Regions from separate parts of the Terrabacter sp. C0L_2 genome, predicted to be linked through region 1. Evidence: riboswitches for the same ligand, from Rfam matches in the RefSeq annotation. Region 1 holds a riboswitch; each other region holds the start of a gene.
What was found. Region 1 has a riboswitch for cyclic di-AMP ahead of U5C87_RS03795 (CHAP domain-containing protein). Riboswitches for the same ligand answer to the same signal wherever they lie in the genome.

Region 1 (4,351 bases):
GGGTCGCCGAGGATGCTGAGGTAGGCGAGGCCGAGCGGCGCGATGCCCTCGACGAGCGACTCGTAGGTCGCGGCGGTGTCGGCCTCGTCCTCCTCGAGCACGCCCTGGATGTTGTGCGCGGGCGAGATGCGGATGCCGACGCGGTCGGCGCCGATCGCCTCGGCCACGGCCTTCGTGATCTCGACGGTCAGGCGCGCGCGGTTCTCGGGCGAGCCGCCGTAGGCGTCGGTGCGCTGGTTGCTGCTCGGGGCGAGGAACTGGTGCGGCAGGTAGCCGTTGGCGGCGTGGACCTCGACGCCGTCGAGCCCGGCCGCGACGGCCTGACGCGCAGCGTGGACGAACTCGGCCACGAGCGCGGGGATCTCGTCGGTCTCGAGGGCGCGCGGGACGGCATACGCCTGCTGACCCTTCGGGGTCACGATCTCGCCCGGCGCGGCGATGGCGCTCGGGGCGACGCTCTCGAGGCCACCCTTGTTGTCGGGATGGGCGACGCGGCCGGCGTGCATGAGCTGGACGACGACGTGGCCGCCGCCCTGGTGCACGGCGTCGGCGACGAGGCGCCAGCCGGCGACCTGCTCGTCGGAGTGCATGCCGGGGGTGTCGAGGTAGCCCTGGCCGACGGCGCTCGGCTGGGTGCCCTCGGTGATGATGAGGCCGGCGCTGGCGCGCTGGCCGTAGTACTCGGCGTTGAGCTCTGTCGGCGCCTGGCCCTCGCCCGCGCGGTTGCGCGTCAGCGGTGCCATGACGAAGCGCTGGGGGAGGTCCCAGCGGCCGATGCGGATGCTCTCGAAGGCCGTGGACACAGGCCTGCTCCTCACGTGTAGGGGGCTGTCGATGACGGTTGGCGGCACCACCGTGATCGATGGAGCCTTCAACTACCTAGTCGACAAGGCGTGCAGGGCGGCGATCATTCCCGCGTGTCCAGGGTTGGGCGTGTGGGCGATCCCACCCGCCTGCGGCGTTCGTGGCGGCAGGTCGGTGGGGACATGACGAAGGGGAGGATGCCGCAGCATCCTCCCCTTCGCGTGCGCTCAGTTCGCGTGGAACTCCGCGGTCATCGACGGACCGTCACGGCGCGTAGATGTACTTCATGCCGGGACCGTCGGTCAGCGTGCGCGTGTTGTAGTTGTACGCGCCGGCGAGGGCGTTCATCTCGATGATGGTGACCTGGTTGCCGCTGACGCCGGTGACCCAGGCGACGTGGCCGACGCTCGAGGAGCCGTGGACGCCGGGCTCCATGACGAGGATCGAGCGCGTGCGGGGCGTGCCGCTCACGGTGTAGCCCGCGGAGGCTGCGCCGGTGTCCCAGACCATCGCGTTGCCGGTCCAGCCGCCGGGGTAGTAGCCCTCGGACTTGTACCACTGGGCGAGAGCGCCCCAGGTGCACTGGCCCGCGGTGGCCCAGTTGTGCGAGGAACGCATGCCGGACGAGGCGCTCGGCACGTTGCCGTTGACCGTCGACTTGACCGACGAGGTGGTGCCGGTCAGCGTGCGGCGGGTCAGGTCCCGCGAGGCGCGCTGTGCGGCGAGCTTGCGCTCGGCGGCCGCCTTCTTGGCGGCGGCGCGCTCGGTCTTGACCTGGACGTCCTCGATGACCTGCGGCTTCGGCTTGGCGACGCGCTGGGCGACGGACTGCTGCACCGCGGGGGCGTAGCCGATCTTCGACAGGGCGGTCGACACGGCGGGAGCCGCGGCGGTCGCGGGGCCGACAGCAGCCGGGGCCGCGGCCTCGGAGCCTGCAGCAGCGACGTTGCCCGAGTTGGGCGACAGGGTGTCGGCGCTCGCCGGGTTGGCGAAGGTGGCGACGAGGCCACCCGTGGCGGCGACGACGGCACCGGCCTTCATGGCCGGCTGAGCCGACTCACGGGCGAGGAGCTTGAGTTCGTTGAGGGGATTGTGGCGGCCAGGTGCACGGTGGCGACCGCGGATGTTCTCTGAGTTCACGCTTGATGCCTCTCCGCGCCTACGAAGTTAGCTGTCGGGTTCGGGCGGAAAGGTGCCCGGCCTCGGACCCGAGAGACGTGACTTCGTCGCGCGGGGGCCAAGGCTTAACCCCAAGGACGTCCGGAGTCGTTGCGCCGGACGCCCGGAGAAACGTGTGGTTCCTCCGCTCCTGTCACAAGGTTTGATCTCTCTCGTCAGGCGGTGACAGGACTAGGCGGTCCACCTCACGAGAGCCCGACCTGGTGGCCGGACTTGGGAAGAGTAAACGAGTCAACTGGCAAATGTCACGCCACGGTAACGACGACGCGCGGGGAACGCCCCTGAATGTCCGGAGTGCGTGCCTATACCCGCGCTTTACCTTGCGTTGGCTGAGACGTGGATCACAGCGGATCGTCGTATCTCGACATGAGGCGGCGGGTAGTCCGCCGGACCCTGGGAGCTGGCCCGACGGCATACCTCGGGTGGTCGCCGCCGCGCGGCCTCAGCTCGTGCCGGTGAGGTGGCCGAAGACCACGACGTTGTCGCGGTACTCGTTGCGGCTGTCGGTCGGCCCACCGCACGTCACGAGACGGATCTCCGCCTTGGTGAAGTCGCCCCGATAGACGGCCTCGGTCGGGAACTGCGTCTTCCTGTAGGCCGCGACCTTGTCGACGGTGAAGCGCAGGTGCGTGCCGTCGCGGCGCGACACCTTGACGACGTCGCCGGCGCGGACCCTGCCGAGCTCGTAGAAGATGCCCGGCACCCCGGACGGGGTGTCGACGTGCGCGGCGAGGACCGCGGGGCCGAGCTGCCCCGGGGTGGGGCCGGCGTCGTAGAGGCCGACCTCCTGGGCCGTGCCAGGCACCGAGATCGTGCCGTCACGCTGGATGCTGAGCGGCACGAAGTGCGACGAGCGCACCCCGATCGACGGGATCTCGATCGACGTCGGCTCGGACGCCTCGAGGAAGTCCCCGAAGCCGTTGGGGTCGCTCGCGCCCGGCTCGGCGCTCGGCCTGGTGCCTGCCGAGGTGCTCGAAGATGGGCCGGCTGACGGTGTCCCGCCCTGACCCGGGGAGGTCGGCGGGCTCGAGGTGGACGTGCCGGCCGAGGGCACCCCGGCCGCCGCAGGCTGCGGCGGGCCGGGGGTCCCCGACGTCCCTCGGAGGCCGAGGACGAGCGCGATGACCCCGACGACGACCAAGACGGCCGTGACCGCGACGGCTGCCCTGACACCCGCGCCACTCACGCCACTTCGGCGGGCGGGGCGGGTGGGGCGGTCACCGTCCGGGGACTGGGTGCGCTCGCTCACGGGAGGAGTCCCGTCGCTCAGGCGCGCGAGCGTGCGCGACGGGCGGCGAAGGCGCCGGACCCGGCCGCGGCGAGCAGGGCGCCGCCACCGACGAGCATCAGGGCCTCGTTCTGGCCGCCGCTCTTGAGGTTGTCGGCGGCGAGGCCACCACCGGTGTGCATGCCGCCGGCGGGCGCGACGCGAAGAGCGCCACAGAGGGCCGGGTCGGTCGCCTCGGTGGGCAGCGACGGCATGAGGTCGCTCTTGGTGTCGCCGGAGTACTTGCCGTCCTTGTTGTAGTCGACACCGTGGATGACGACGACGGACTCGCCGGCCGAGATCGCCTTGGCCACGGCGCTCGAGACCTTGATGCTGCCGCGCTGGTAGGCGATCTTGCCGCCGGGGGCGGTGCTGAAGCGGTCGATGGCGAGTCCGGACTTAGGGCTCGTGTCGCCGGTCTTGGTCAGCGAGACGACGATGTCGCCGTAGGCCGGTCCGCCCTCGGTCGTGTTGAGGTGGCCGTCGCCGTTCTTGTCGTCGGACAGGACCGGGCACTCGTGGCGGGCCTCGGCGCCGAAGTGGATGTGCGCGGCGTGCGGGTTGTCGGGGAGCAGGCCGTTGGCGGCCATCGTGACGGTGATCGTGTTGCCCTGGACGTCGACCATGGCGGTGCCGCTGCCGTTGACGCCGTTGCCGGCGACGGGCTTGAGGTTGGCGCTGACCCAGGTGTCCGCGGCGAAGGCCGGTCCGACGCTGAGGGCCATGGCTGCTGCCGCGGCGAGGCTGGCGCCGGCGATACGAGTGGTGGTGGTGCGCATCTGTGTTCCTCCTTGATGAGGAGACAAACCGTCCATCCTGCTCTGCTTCAGACGGGGGGTCGTCGTCGACCGTCTCCGCGCGGGGGTTCGCCGCGCAGGGCGTGACTGGATTGGGGTTCCAGCGAAGTTTCTCGACGGGAACCCCGCCACGACCGGCGGCCGAGGTCTTGACTGGGTGGAGCGGGCGCACCCCGCGCCCCGGAGAGAGGACCGACCGTGCTCCAGGACTCCCACGCGTTCAGCGGCTTCTCCGTCGACGACATCTCCGCGGCCAAGGCGTTCTATGCCGACACCCTCGGCCTGCGCGTCACCGAGGAGAACG
Region 2 (4,351 bases), 1.3 Mb from region 1:
ACCCGCGCGCAGGTCGTCGCGAGTTCGCACGAAGGCACCGTCGACAAGCGCGGCGGCCGGCGCCGTGGACCCGGCGAGCCGATCGGCGAGACGTCGGGCGTCCGGCTCGTGCCGCGCGCGCAGCTGCGCCCAGGCCGCATCGTCACCCCCACGCACCCGGCCCATGAGCCCGGCGTCCGTCTCGTGCGCGTCGTCCTGCGCCTCGTCGTGCGCGCCCTCGCGCCCGCCGTCCGACTGCTCCACCCTCACCCACCCCGGTCTGCCGACCTCGCCGGCTGCTCGACCCGTCGCTGGACTGCTGCGCGACCGCACCGACCCTCCACCCGGGCCCCACCCGAGCGCGCGACCGCGCACCCTCGCATCCTTCCCCCGAAAGGCCGCGCGAGAGCCGAATCCCAGCGCGACATGCCCACGACTGTGCAGGGTCCGCGCCGCACTGGGCGTTTTGCGTCGTTCTGTCCCGGCCACCACGAGCATCAGCCTCGCGATCACTTCCGCACGAGCCCGGACGCGCCCAGCAGCCCGTGCGACGATGAAGCACCACGCCCCGACACCGAGGGAGCTGCGCCATGGCGACGACACACCCGAGTCACGGCTTCCTCGCGGAGCCCCCGCCGTCGCCCGAGGTGCAGGCGCTCTTCGACGGCGACGTCGCCGACCACGGCTTCGTCATGAACCTCACGCGCGTGTGGGCGCACTCGCCGTCGGCCAAGGTCGCGCTCTTCGCTCTGCTCGGCGACCTGGCCCAGCAGGCAGGCCTCACCTTCCGCCAGCGCGGGGTCCTCATCTCCGCGACCGCCGGGACCGTCGGCGACTCGTACTGCTCCCTGGCGTGGGGCAACCGGCTTGCGACGGCAGCCGGCGACGACGTCGCGCACACCGTCCTCCGCGGCGACGACGACGGTCTCGACGCCGTCGACGCCGCCCTCGCCGGATGGGCACGGACGATCGCCCGCGACCCGAACGCCACGACGGCCGCCGACCTCGAGCCCCTCCGGAGGGCGGGCTTCGACGACCGGCAGATCTTCGCGATCACCGCGTTCGTCGCGCTGCGTCGTGCCTTCTCGACGGTCAACGACGCGCTCGGAGCACTGCCCGACCGGCAGCTGCGCGACGAGGCACCGGCCGGGGTCGACGCCGCCGTGTCGTTCGGCCGCCCGGCCGCCGACGAGGCGTCCTGACCGAGGGCGTATGCCGTCCCGCCCGGTGGGTGCGCCTCAGACGGTCTGCGTGGCCACGCCGCGAAGGAGGGCGAGGTAGTCCTCGACGGGACGCGCACCCGACACGGCGGCATACCCGTTGGCGACGACGAAGGGCGTCGACGTGACGCCCATCGAGCGGGCCTGCTGCTCGTCGGCGCGCACCTGCTCGGCGTACTCGTCGGACGCGAGCACGGAGGACACGCGCCGCTCGTCGAGGCCGCACTCGGCGGAGAGCCGCTGGAGCACCTCGTGGTCGTCGATGGCCAGCCCCTCACCGAAGTGGGCGGAGTGGAAGCGCTCGACGGCCGCGGACCGCAGGGCCGGACCGCCCATCTCGCCGGCGAGGGCGCAGAGCCGGTGGGCGTCGAAGGTGTTGGCGCGCACGGCGCGGTCCCAGTCGAAGAGGAGGTCGTCGGCCTCGGCGACCTCGCTCGCCTTGGCGTTCATGAGCCGGCCGGCACCCGCGTCGCCCCCGTGCCGCACCGAGAGGTGCTCGCTGACGGGTACCGCCCCACCCACGGGCACGTCGGGGTCGAGCTCGAACGACCGCAGCCGCACCGTGACGTCGTGCGGGCGCTCGAAGGCGGCGACGGCGGCCTCGACACGCCGCTTGGCCACCCACGAGTAGGGGCAGACCAGGTCACTCCAGAGGTCGAGCTCGATGAGGGTCGTGGACTCGGCGGCAGGCTGGTCGGTCATCAGCTCAGTCAACCACGGGTCCGAAAAGCGCTGCACCCCCACCGGTGACCGGTGGGGGCGCAGCGAACAAGCGGAGGGGGCGGCTCAGAAGCGGCCGTAGCCCGACGGGGTCGTCCAGATCGAGTGGTTGCCGATCACGGTGCCGGTGCGCTGGGCGTCGATCATGCGACCGGGGCTGACGTAGATGCCCACGTGGTAGGCCGGCGAGCCGAAGAAGACGAGGTCTCCGGGGCTCGGGTTGCTGACGCGCGTCGCGGCGGCCTGCTGCGCCGACGCCGTGCGCGGGATCGAGATCCCGGCCTGGCGGTAGACGTAGGAGGTGAAGCCGGAGCAGTCGAAGCCCGACGGCGACGAGCCGCCGTAGACGTACGGGACGCCGAAGAAGGACTGCGCGATGCCGACGATGCCGCTGGCGGTCGGCGCCGGTGCGGGTGCGGGGGCGTTGAGGGCGACACGCGTGGCCGACCGCGAGGCGCGCTCGGTCGCGGCCTGGCGCTCGGCGGCAGCCTTGGCAGCGGCCTTCTTCTCAGCGCGAGCCGTCTTGACCTGGATGTCTTCGATGACGACCGGCTTGACGTTGGCCTGCTTGAGCGCGGGCTTGGCGAAGCCGATGGCGGAGAGGGCGTTGCCGGCCTTGAGCGTGCCGACGGCGGGGCCGACGGCTGCGGGGGCGGCGACGGCGCTGCTCGAACCGTCGGCTGCGTTCGCCGTGCCGGCGAACGAGGCGACGAGGCCACCCGAGGCGGCCACGATCGCGGCACCCTTCACGGCGGGCTGAGCAGACTCCTTGGCGATCGTCTTGAGCTCTGCGATCGCGTTGAATCGACCGGGGGCGCGGTGGCGCCCGGGAACGTTCTGAGCCACGGTTGACCTCTCGACGCCTACGAGGTGAGCTGTCGGGTTCGGGCTTGAGGTACTGCCCGGCCTTCGCTCGGACCAGGTTCGGTCCACGGAGGGCTTCACCCCGAGGGCGTCTCTCGACGTCCGGAGAAAGTGGTTCCCCCGCTCCTGCCATGCGGTTCGTGCTGAGCCTCGGGTCGATGGCAGGACTAGGCGGTTCGACCCACGGCACTCACTCGACGGGGAGAGCAAGTGGGGCCAACCGTACCCAAGACCCCCAGCCTTGTCACCTCCGAGTTCCCACTCGTCACAGAATTTTTCCGAGGCTCTCGAGGGGCTCGTGGCGCGCTGTGGCAAGGACTGACAAAAGGGTCCGGCAGCAGGGGGCAAACCCCCACAGACCGACCCCCGCCACAGCGGGGAACGGCCAGGACCGACCGGCGTCAGGCGGCCTGGCAGAAGACGTGGACGGCGACGTCGTCGGGCAGCGACACGCCCGTCGAGGGCTCGCTGCCCTCACGGACGGCCACGACGCGGCCCCCGTCCCGCACGACCTCGACGCGGGCCCCGGGCACGACGCCGGCGCTCGTCAGCAGCGCGAGCGCCTCGGGGTCGACCTGCACGGGCTCGCCGATGCGGCGGATCGTGACGACGGCCGGGGCGTCCTTGACCGCCGCGGTCAGGGTGCTGAGGCCGGTGAGGAAGTCCTCGTCCTGGCGCACACCGAGCTCGTCGAGCCCCGGGATCGGGTTGCCGTAGGGCGACTCGAGACCCTCGCCGATGAGGCCGAGGATCTTGCGCTCGACCTTCTCGGACATGACGTGCTCCCAGCGGCACGCCTCGTCGTGGGCATACTCCCACTCGAGGCCGATGACGTCGACGAGCAGGCGCTCGGCGAGCCGGTGCTTGCGCATGACGCGGGTGGCGAGCAGCCGGCCGTGGTCGGACAGCTCGAGGTGCCGGTCGCCCGAGACCGCGACGAGCCCGTCGCGCTCCATGCGGGCCACCGTCTGCGACACCGTGGGACCGGAGTGGCCGAGACGCTCGGCGATGCGCGCGCGCAGGGGGACGATGCCCTCCTCCTCGAGCTCGAAGATGGTGCGCAGGTACATCTCGGTGGTGTCGATCAGGTCCGTCACGGTCATACCTTCTCAGAGTCGGAGAGCGCTCAGGGACCGCTCGTCGCAGCGCCGCGGTCGCCGACCCGGGTCGGGTCGTGCCGAGGCACCCAGATGCGCAGCCACCCCGCCCCGACGACGGCGCCCACGCCGAGCACGACGGCGGAGGCGCCGAGGGACATGATGGCGCTCAGCCCTGACAACGCCAGCGGCCCCGCTGCCCTTCCCAGGTCGGCGCAGAGGCGCCACCCGCCGAGGAACTGCGCGCGCCCGTCGGCCGGCGACGCGTCGGCCCCGAGCGTCATGATGAGGCCCGCGCCGAGCCCGTTGCCGACCCCCAGCACGGTCGCCGCGGCCGTCACGGCGACGAGGCTCGTCGCAAGGGGCATGAGCGCCATGCCGAGACCGAGCACGAGCATGCTCGGGACCGCGGCGGCCACCCGGCCGTAGCGGTCCATCAGCCACCCGGAGGGGTAGAAGAGCAGCATGTCG
Region 3 (4,351 bases), 2.2 Mb from region 1:
CCGCCTGGCGTGGGTGGCCACGGGCGTGGCCGTGCTCGTCACGACGGCCGGGTGCGGCACGTCGGGGGCGAGCTCCGTCGCGGCGCAAGCCCGCTCCGGGGACCGGAAGGGGTACGTCTCCGGCGACGGCAGCGTCGAACGGGTCGACGCCGCCGACCGCGGCCCGGCCCTGGCCCTGGCCGGACCGACCGTCGACGGGCGCACCTGGTCGCTGCAGGAGCACTCCGGTCAGGTCGTCGTCGTCAACGTGTGGGGCTCGTGGTGCCCGCCGTGCATCACCGAGACCCCCGCGCTCGAGAAGGCCTACCGGACCCTGACCGCCCGGTACCAGGACGTCGCGTTCATCGGGCTGGACACCAAGGAGGGCCCCGAGTCCGCTCTCGCGTTCATCCGCGCGAACCACGTCCCGTACCCGTCGCTCGCCTACGACGGGGGGCAGCGGATGCTGTCGCTCAACGGCAAGGCCGCCGCCACCCCGACGACGTTGGTCCTGGACCGCCAGCACCGGATCGCGGCCCGCGTGCTCGGGCCGGTGACCGCCGCGACGCTGGGCGGGCTCGTCGAGGACGTGCGGGCCGGATGACGCCCACCGACCTGACGGCCGCCCCGGTCCTGGTGGCACTCGGCGTCGCCGCGCTCGCTGGCGTCGTCTCGTTCGCGTCCCCGTGCGTGCTGCCGCTCGTTCCCGGCTTCCTCGGGTACGTGACCGGGCTGTCCGACCAGCCGCTCGCTGACCGCCGCCGCGGTCGGATGGTCCTGGGGGCGCTGCTGTTCGTGCTCGGCTTCAGCACCGTCTTCCTCGTCGGCGCCGGGATCGTCGCGGCCGCGTCCCTGACGCTGCAGGAACACCAGTCCGGCCTTCTGCGAGTCAGCGGCGCGGTCGTCGTCATCACCGCCCTGGTCTCTCTCGGGGTCGGCCGCTCCTGGTCGCTGACGCCCCGGTGGCGCCCACCCACCGGGCTGGGCGGTGCGCCGCTGCTCGGCGTCGCCTTCGGGATCGGGTGGGGACCCTGCCAGGGCCCGACACTCGCGGCGATCCTCGCCATGGCCGCTCCCCTGTCCGCGCAGTCCGGCACGGTCACCCGCGGCGTCGCCCTCGCCCTCGCCTACTGCCTCGGCCTCGGCCTTCCCTTCCTGGCCATGGCAGCCGGGTACGAACGAGCGAGCCGAGCCAGCGAGTGGCTGCGTCGACACCGGCAACCCATCCGGCTGACCGGCGCCATCGTCCTGCTCACCGTCGGGACCCTCATGCTCGGCGGTCTCTGGGAACCGGTCATCACGTGGCTCCAGTCACGCCTCATCAACAACTTCCAGACGGTCATCTGAACGCCCTGACCAACCGTCCCCGCCACTCCCCCCAGCCGCACCACCTGCGCACCGAGACCTCGACCGAAAGAAGGACCGACCGACACCCTCCACACCCTCCACACCCTCCACCACCCATGACATGACCGACCCGACCGGGCCCACGGCCCGACGGACATCCCTGAGCAGGCGAGCTACCCGTCGTACTCGCCCTGCACCCAGCCCACTCCGGGCACTCACCGAGGCGCCGAATCCTGCCACCTCGAGGAGTCCACACCCACCACGCACGGCAGGAACGGGGAAACCACCACCGGACACGCAGCCGCGACGTCCTCGGGGTGAAGCCGACGCTCACGCGCCGGCCGGGTCACCACCTCCGACCCGAACCCGACAGCTAACCCCGCAGGCGCGAGAGAGGCCACCGATGAACACCACCCGACGTCCCGGCCGGCACCGACCCCCCGGCAAACCCAACCCGCTCACCGAGCTTGGAACCCTCGCCCGCGAGTCCGCGCAGCCTGCCATGAAGGGGGCCGCGATCCTTGCCGCCACCGGCGGGCTCATCAGCACGCTGGCCCCGTCGGCCTCGGCCGAGAGCAGCTCGAGCGCCAGCGCGCCCGCCGTCACCGGCCCCGCCTCCGCGACGACGTCCGGCAGCGCGACGGCAGTGCCCGGCATGACCGCCCGGCCGGCGCTCACCTCGATCGGGTTCACCCCGAAGCCGAAGGCCGTGAACGCACCGGCCGCGACGGTCATCACCGACGTCGCCGTGCAGCAGAAGCGCGACGCGGCCCACCGGGCGGCGGCCGCCAGACGGGAAGCGCAGGCCCGTGCCTCCCGCGACCAGGCGCGACGAGCGCTGAGCGGGTCCGCGTCCGCGGACACCAGCGTGGGCGTCTCCGTCCCACGCGCAAGCGCAGGCGGTCGCTCCTCGTACAACTGGGGATCACCCGGGCAGTGCACGTGGGGCGTGCTCAACAAGTGGTACCAGTCCGAGGGCTACTACCCCGGTGGCTGGACCGGCAACGCCCTCGTCTGGGGCACGCGAGCCGCGGACGCCGGATACACCGTCAGCGGGACGCCCCGGACGCGGTCGGTCGTCGTGATGCAGCCGGGCGTGCACGGCTCGTCGAGCGCCGGTCACCTCGGCTGGGTCACCGCGGTGAACGGAGACCAGGTCACCATCATCGAGATGAACGCGCTGGCCGGACCGTTCAACTACAACACCCGAACCGTCACGGACATCAGCGGCATGCAGTACATCTACGCTCCGTAGGACCGCTGCCACGACCGGGCCTGCGGGCGCCCCCGCTCGACGCGGGGGCGCCCGCACGCGGGCTGCGGCTCGACCGACATCGTCGGCTCGCTGCACCCAAGGCCCGGTCAGCCCGGTCAGCCCGGTCAGCCCGGTCAGCCCGGTGGGCCATTCCAACGGGGATGGGCAGGGATGCATGTTGCCTGCGTTTCGCCCCGCATCTCAGGTCCGTCGATGCCACCGCCCAGGTGGGCCTCCCCGTCAGGAATCTCGAAGGGCCCTCTGGACATGTCTCACGCCTGTAGCTGAACCCGTGAACAGCCATGGCATCATCTCGGCCATGCGACGGAGAACGACTGAGTCAGCCCTCGAGCGCACGTCGCCGGTCGCTCCGCGGTTCTACACGCTGAGCGACGTCGCGACCCTGCTCGCGAGCACCGAGGCCCAGGTGTACGCGTTCGTGCGCACCGGGGACCTGCCCGCGATCAAGATCGGCGGCCGCGGCCAGTGGCGCATCGAGATCACGGTGCTCGACCAGTGGATCGCAGACCAGTACGAGGCCACCAAGGTCTACGTCCTGGAGCACCCGATCCTCGATGCGTCGCGGAAGGCCGGACCGCGCACGGTGGAGGACTGAGCCGGTGCCCTACCCCGGCCGCCCGGTCCTCGACGTGCTGCCCGAGTTCGTCGGCACGGCCTCGACCAGGCCGACGCCGCAGCAGCGGGAGCGGCTGCTCGCGTTCTGCGCCGAGCAGTACCGCGCCGGCCGCTCCATCCACGAGCTCGCCGAGCTGACCGGTCGCACCCAGTCCGCGGTGCGTCGGGCGCTCGACCAGGCGGGCGTTCCTCGCCGTGGCCGCGGCGCTCCGCAGGTATCGTGATCGCCATGATGATCGGCGGTCGACTCCCAGCCTGAGCCCGACAGGCGGGCACGGGCCTCACCTGAGGAGTCACCATGCGCACGAAGCGCTGGATCGTCGTCACGCTCGAGAGCTGCTGCTGCGTCATCGACCGCCTGCCCGGCTGGACCTACCCCGTCGTCGGCCGCTGGCTCGGATGCCCGAGCGGGTTCGCATTCTGGTCCGGCCGGCTGGATCGACGATGGGGCACCGGTCTCACCCGACAGCTCCCGTAGGCGGCTCCTAACCGTCGGGCGGTCGGCGCCGGATCGCGGGATCGACGGTGAGTGCCTTGATCGGCGCGTAGCCTGAAGGCGATCGAAGGAGGGCCTCATGCCAGGCCTCATCGTTGCGCTCGTGGTCCTCGCTCTGGCCGTTGGGACACGCAGCGCCCCCGCGCGCATCAAGGGTCTCTGTCGTGAGCTCGCGGCCGAAGCCGCCATGGCACCGTGTGCCGTGTGCCTCACTGGCGCAGCGCTCGTCGCCCGAGCGCGTGCTCATTGGCCCGCCCGCGGCTGGCTTCTAGCTGTCGCGGCCTTCCCGCGACGGACCGGCTACCCACGTGTTCTGGAAACCTGACGAAGCACGCTCATCGGCAGGACAGAAACCGTGACCGACCAGCCACGTGGCGCGAGCATCGACGGGCCCGCTGACCACCCGCATCCCGCACGCCGCCAGCACCGCAGTAGTTCACCCGCGGTCCTCCTTGCCCGATCGGCGCGCAGCGCCGGCGGGCACCGCAGCGTCCCCGGGCGGCATGGACCGACGCGCTGTCGGGCCGGTCATCGGAGCGCCGGCTCGAACGGGGGGTCGACCGCGTCGCCCTCCCCCGGCGTCCTGGCCGCCACCAACCCGACTGCCAACCCGCCGAGGGTGGCCAGAGCGATCGTGC
Region 4 (4,351 bases), 740 kb from region 1:
GGATGTCCTCGAGCGCCTTGCCGAGCAGCTCGCGCTCGGTGTCGAGCGAGCCGCCGAGGTCCTTGGCGAACTCCTGGATCTGGCCGGCGACGTGCTGCAGGGCCTGGCCCTTGTCGCGGACGATCTTGCGGAAGAAGAAGTCGAGGCCCTGGATGGCGGTGGTGCCCTCGTAGAGCGTGTCGATCTTCGCGTCGCGGACGTACTGCTCGATCGGGTAGTCCTGCAGGAAGCCCGAACCGCCGTACGTCTGCAGCGACTCCGTGCCGAGCAGCACCCAGGCGCGCTCGGAGCCGAGGCCCTTGACGAGCGGCAGCATGAGGTCGCTGATCTTGTTGGCGAGGGCCGCGTCGGAGCCCTTCTCGAGCGGCGCCGCCGGGTTGCCGGCCTGCGCCTGGCTCACGGCGTCCTGCTGGCTCGCGGTGTAGAGCACGAGCGCGCGCAGGCCCTCGGCGTACGCCTTCTGGAGCATGAGCGAGCGGCGCACGTCGGGGTGGTGCGTGATGGTGACGCGCGGCGCGGCCTTGTCGGTCATCTGCGTGAGGTCGGCGCCCTGGACGCGCTCCTTGGCGTACTCGAGCGCGTTGAGGTAGCCGGTGGAGAGCGTGGCGATCGCCTTGGTGCCGACGAACATCCGCGCGTTCTCGATGACCTTGAACATCTGGGCGATGCCGTCGTGGACGTCGCCGAGGAGGGTGCCGACGGCGGGCTCGTGCTCGCCGAAGGTGACCTCGCACGTCGTGCTGACCTTGAGGCCCATCTTGTGCTCGACGTTGGTGACGTGGGCACCGTTGCGCTCGCCCAGCTCACCGGTCTCGAGGTCGACGTGGAACTTCGGGACGATGAAGAGGCTGAGGCCCTTGGTGCCGGGGCCGGCGCCCTCGGGGCGGGCGAGGACGAAGTGGACGACGTTGTCGACCATGTCGGACTCGGCCGAGGTGATGAAGCGCTTGACGCCCGTGATGTGCCACGTGCCGTCGGGCTGCTGGACGGCCTTGGTGCGGCCGGCGCCGACGTCGGAGCCCGCGTCGGGCTCGGTCAGCACCATCGTGGTGTGCCAGGCCTTGTCGACGATGTGCTTGGCCAGCTTCTTCTGGTCGTCGTTGCCGAGGTGCCAGAGCAGGTTGGCGAAGGAGTAGCTCGCCGTGAACATGTGCACGGCCGGGTTGGCGCCGCAGACCATCTCGGCGACGGACCAGCGCAGCGAGGCCGGGACGACCATCCCGCCGAGCTCGGCCGGGACGTCGAGGTTGCCCCAGTCGCCGTCGACGTAGGCCTTGAACGAGCGCTTGAACGACTCGGGCATCGTCACGGTCTGGCTGGCCGGGTCGTAGACCGGCGGGTTGCGGTCGCTGTCGAGCAGGCTGTCGGCCAGCTCGTTCTCGGCGAGGCGCGAGACCTCGCGGAGGATGTCCTTGGCCGCGTCGACGTCGACGTCGGCATAGATGCCCTCTCCGAGGACGTCCTGGCGGTTGAAGACCTCGAACAGGTTGAACTCGAGGTCGCGCACGTTGCTCTTGTAGTGGCCCATCTTCGGGACCCTCCGCGTTCTGTCGCTCGTCGTGCGTCCGCGCTGTCGTCGGCGGGCGCGCCAAGTTACTGGCCGGTCACTTCCATGATGCTACTGACCGGTAACGACCGCAAGAGGGAGGGGTCACAGTTGGGCCACGAGGGGCTGCGGCCCGCACCGATGGCGTATGCCGGGTGGCCGGTCGGGGTCGTCCGTGGAGTCAGGTTGTGGCCGGCTGTCGTCCGGGCGAGGACAACAGAAGGGCCCGGTCGCGGTGACCGGGCCCTTCTGGACTGGAGCAGGCGGCACGAATTGCACGTACGTCTTCCTTCTGGAAGAAGGTTGTTCTGCTACTGAACTACGCCTGCGAGGCGTCGCCAACCGTAGCAACAGACAGGGCCCGACGTCCAAATGCGACGCGCCGTCCCTACGAACCCGTGCGAACGCGACCTCGCCCCAGGCGCACATGGCGCTGTGACCGAGCGACTCGAGTGCGGAGGGTCCGCTCGGCCTATCCATCTGCCCGGTTCGGCGGTCTTTGAGGTGGCAACTCTTGCCAGAATTTGCCCGGACGCGATGCTTTCGTGACCTTCTCTGTCACATTCGATGAATGTTCATCGTCCGGGGTCTTCCCCGGACGGCCCGCCGGACGCCGAGTCCTGTCCACCGGTGGGGCAGTCAAGGAAAAACGGACAGGAGTGGGGGACCCACCTTCGGACCGGCCTGCCAGTCCTCGGGGTGAAGCCGCATCTGCGGCCGGGCAACTTCCGCCCGAACCCGACAGCTCACCTCACAGGCGTGGGAAGGACCCGCCATGTCCACTTCTACCTCTGCACGCCGAATTTCCTTGCAGTCATTGACCATCGCACCACTCGTGACCGCAGCACTGCTGGTCGGGACCGTCGGCACCTCGCCCGCTCCCACAGCCTCCGCGCCGAGCGCCCCGGTAGCACCGGCCGCCTCGGCCCCCGCAACCCGAGCGCCGGTCGAGGTCAGGACGACGTCCGTCGCCTACGTCACCCCGGCGTCCATCGCCATCCCGCGCGGTCTCAAGGCCGTCAGGATCGCGGCCGCACAGAAGGGCAAGCCCTATCGCTGGGGCGGTGCGGGGCCATCGTCCTTCGACTGCTCCGGACTCGTCTACTACGTCTACAAGAAGAGGCTCAACGTCTCACTGCCGCGCACGGCAAATGCCCAGCGCCTCAAGACGATTCGCATCGCGAAGTCGAGCATGCGTCCCGGTGACCTCGTCTTCTTCATGTCCGGCGGTCGCGCCTACCACGTCGGCATCTACGCCGGCGCCGGCAAGGTGTGGCACTCGCCGCGGCCCGGGCAGCGCGTCCAGCTCTCGAAGCTCTGGACGACGAGATGGGTGGCCGGTCGCATCCGCTGACCACCGCGACCCCTCGGCACGCCGGCACCCGGGAGTCGGTGGCTAGCGTGCCGAGGGAGTCGTCGAGTACTTCCACATCCGCTGCAGCACGTAGCGTCCGTCGCCCTGCGGGTCGAGCAGGGCCGGCCGGGCCTGACGGATCATCACCGTCGGCCGGAGCCGGACGTTGACGAGGGTCCTGCCGCGGAAGGACAAGTCGAGGATGACCCCCTCCTGCGTCTCCTGCCACCAGCCCTGGCCGAAGAGGTAGTTGCCCGGACTGACGAGCACGACGTTCGGGTCGGCCGCCGGGCCGCGGACGAGCAAGGGGCCGGCGACGTGGGTGCCGGACCCGATCACGTGGTCGCAGCCCGCCTTGTCGAACCAGCCGAGCTGGCGCTTCTGCACGGGCCAGAGGTCGTCGTGGTACTCCGCGCCGCCCCACCACTGCGGGTTGCAGATGACGAGGTCGGCGCCGGCCGCCTTGGCCCGGCGGACGCCCTCGCGGATGTTGCTCTCGGTGATCCACGGGACGCCGGCGGTGTCGGCGTCAGCCTTGGCCACCCCGGCGACGTCGTTGACGGCCACGAAGCCGACCTTGAGCCCCGCGACCTGCACGTAGGCCGGCTCGATGGCCTCGTCGAGGTCACGGCCCAGGCCCGTCCGCGGGATCTTGTACTTGTCGATGAGGCGCAGCGTCGACTCGATGCCGGCTACGCCCTTGTCGCTCATGTGGTTGGCCGCGAGGTAGACGACGTCGAGCCCCAGGGTGTCGCGCCAGCGGGGCAGCACCGCCTCGGGGACGCTGAAGACCGCCGTGGTGCCGAGCTGTGGCTTCCACGTCGAGTCGGGCACCACCGGGCACTCGTGGTCGGCGATCGCGACGTCCGACCGCTTGATGACCTGGGGTGTGGCGCCGGCGTTGCCCGTGTCGACAGGCAGCACCGAGCGGTAGGGCTCGTGGTCCGGCGGGTCGACGACCGCCGGCGCGGCGTAGCGAGCGGTACCGCCCCCGAAGACCCAGTCCCACCCCCGGCCCCGCGAGACGACCTGCGTCGCCGCGCCGCGGTCGGAGCAGAGGCTGCCGAGGTTGGTCATGGTCCAGACCTGTGAGGAGTCGTATGCCGTCCAGCGCGGGTCGAGGCTCGGCCCGCCGGGCGCTGTGGTCGCCGTGACGGGATAGTCCATCGCTCGCGCCTGCTCGTCACCGAAGAGGTCGGGGCCGAACATGCCGAACGGGCCCTTGCCCCGGATCGAGAGCACCTTGGTCGCCGGCTCGACGAGGCCGGGTGGGAGCAGCGCGATGCGCTTCTGCCCGGCCACGAGGGCCGCAGCGATCTTGTCCGCAGGGACGCACGCCGAGGACGCCTGTGGCGCAGGAAGATCCGGTGCGGTCAGCTTCACACCGCACGGCACGACGAGCGTTCCCTTGCCGGCGAGGTCACGCAGCTCGGCAATGGAGACGTTCGCCT

Region 2: it holds a riboswitch for cyclic di-AMP, as region 1 does, so the genes downstream of both, U5C87_RS09615 (C40 family peptidase) here and U5C87_RS03795 (CHAP domain-containing protein) in region 1, are expected to answer to the same signal.
Region 3: it holds a riboswitch for cyclic di-AMP, as region 1 does, so the genes downstream of both, U5C87_RS16105 (CHAP domain-containing protein) here and U5C87_RS03795 (CHAP domain-containing protein) in region 1, are expected to answer to the same signal.
Region 4: it holds a riboswitch for cyclic di-AMP, as region 1 does, so the genes downstream of both, U5C87_RS07255 (C40 family peptidase) here and U5C87_RS03795 (CHAP domain-containing protein) in region 1, are expected to answer to the same signal.

Annotation. Positions count from the first base shown of each region.
Region 1 covers NZ_CP143557.1:811,130-815,480, reverse strand. Annotated here, with positions in the region: gene U5C87_RS03800 (alkene reductase) at 1-803, opposite strand, end outside; gene U5C87_RS03795 (CHAP domain-containing protein) at 1,069-1,944, opposite strand; cyclic di-AMP (ydaO/yuaA leader) riboswitch at 1,949-2,141, opposite strand; gene U5C87_RS03790 (sortase domain-containing protein) at 2,426-3,232, opposite strand; gene U5C87_RS03785 (hypothetical protein) at 3,250-4,029, opposite strand; gene U5C87_RS03780 (VOC family protein) at 4,246-4,351, shown strand, end outside.
Region 2 covers NZ_CP143557.1:2,064,927-2,069,277, reverse strand. Annotated here, with positions in the region: gene U5C87_RS09630 (zf-HC2 domain-containing protein) at 1-243, opposite strand, end outside; gene U5C87_RS09625 (carboxymuconolactone decarboxylase family protein) at 570-1,181, shown strand; gene U5C87_RS09620 (DsbA family oxidoreductase) at 1,218-1,901, opposite strand; gene U5C87_RS09615 (C40 family peptidase) at 1,986-2,765, opposite strand; cyclic di-AMP (ydaO/yuaA leader) riboswitch at 2,768-2,932, opposite strand; gene U5C87_RS09610 (metal-dependent transcriptional regulator) at 3,185-3,880, opposite strand; gene U5C87_RS09605 (MFS transporter) at 3,910-4,351, opposite strand, start outside.
Region 3 covers NZ_CP143557.1:3,503,895-3,508,245, forward strand. Annotated here, with positions in the region: gene U5C87_RS16095 (TlpA family protein disulfide reductase) at 1-583, shown strand, start outside; gene U5C87_RS16100 (cytochrome c biogenesis CcdA family protein) at 580-1,326, shown strand; cyclic di-AMP (ydaO/yuaA leader) riboswitch at 1,541-1,727, shown strand; gene U5C87_RS16105 (CHAP domain-containing protein) at 1,730-2,581, shown strand; gene U5C87_RS16110 (helix-turn-helix domain-containing protein) at 2,901-3,197, shown strand; gene U5C87_RS16115 (helix-turn-helix domain-containing protein) at 3,202-3,441, shown strand; gene U5C87_RS16120 (hypothetical protein) at 3,516-3,695, shown strand; gene U5C87_RS16125 (hypothetical protein) at 4,242-4,351, opposite strand, start outside.
Region 4 covers NZ_CP143557.1:1,549,305-1,553,655, forward strand. Annotated here, with positions in the region: gene U5C87_RS07245 (acyl-CoA dehydrogenase) at 1-1,528, opposite strand, end outside; tRNA gene U5C87_RS07250 (tRNA-Gly) at 1,802-1,875, opposite strand; cyclic di-AMP (ydaO/yuaA leader) riboswitch at 2,158-2,315, shown strand; gene U5C87_RS07255 (C40 family peptidase) at 2,382-2,900, shown strand; gene U5C87_RS07260 (CapA family protein) at 2,943-4,351, opposite strand, start outside.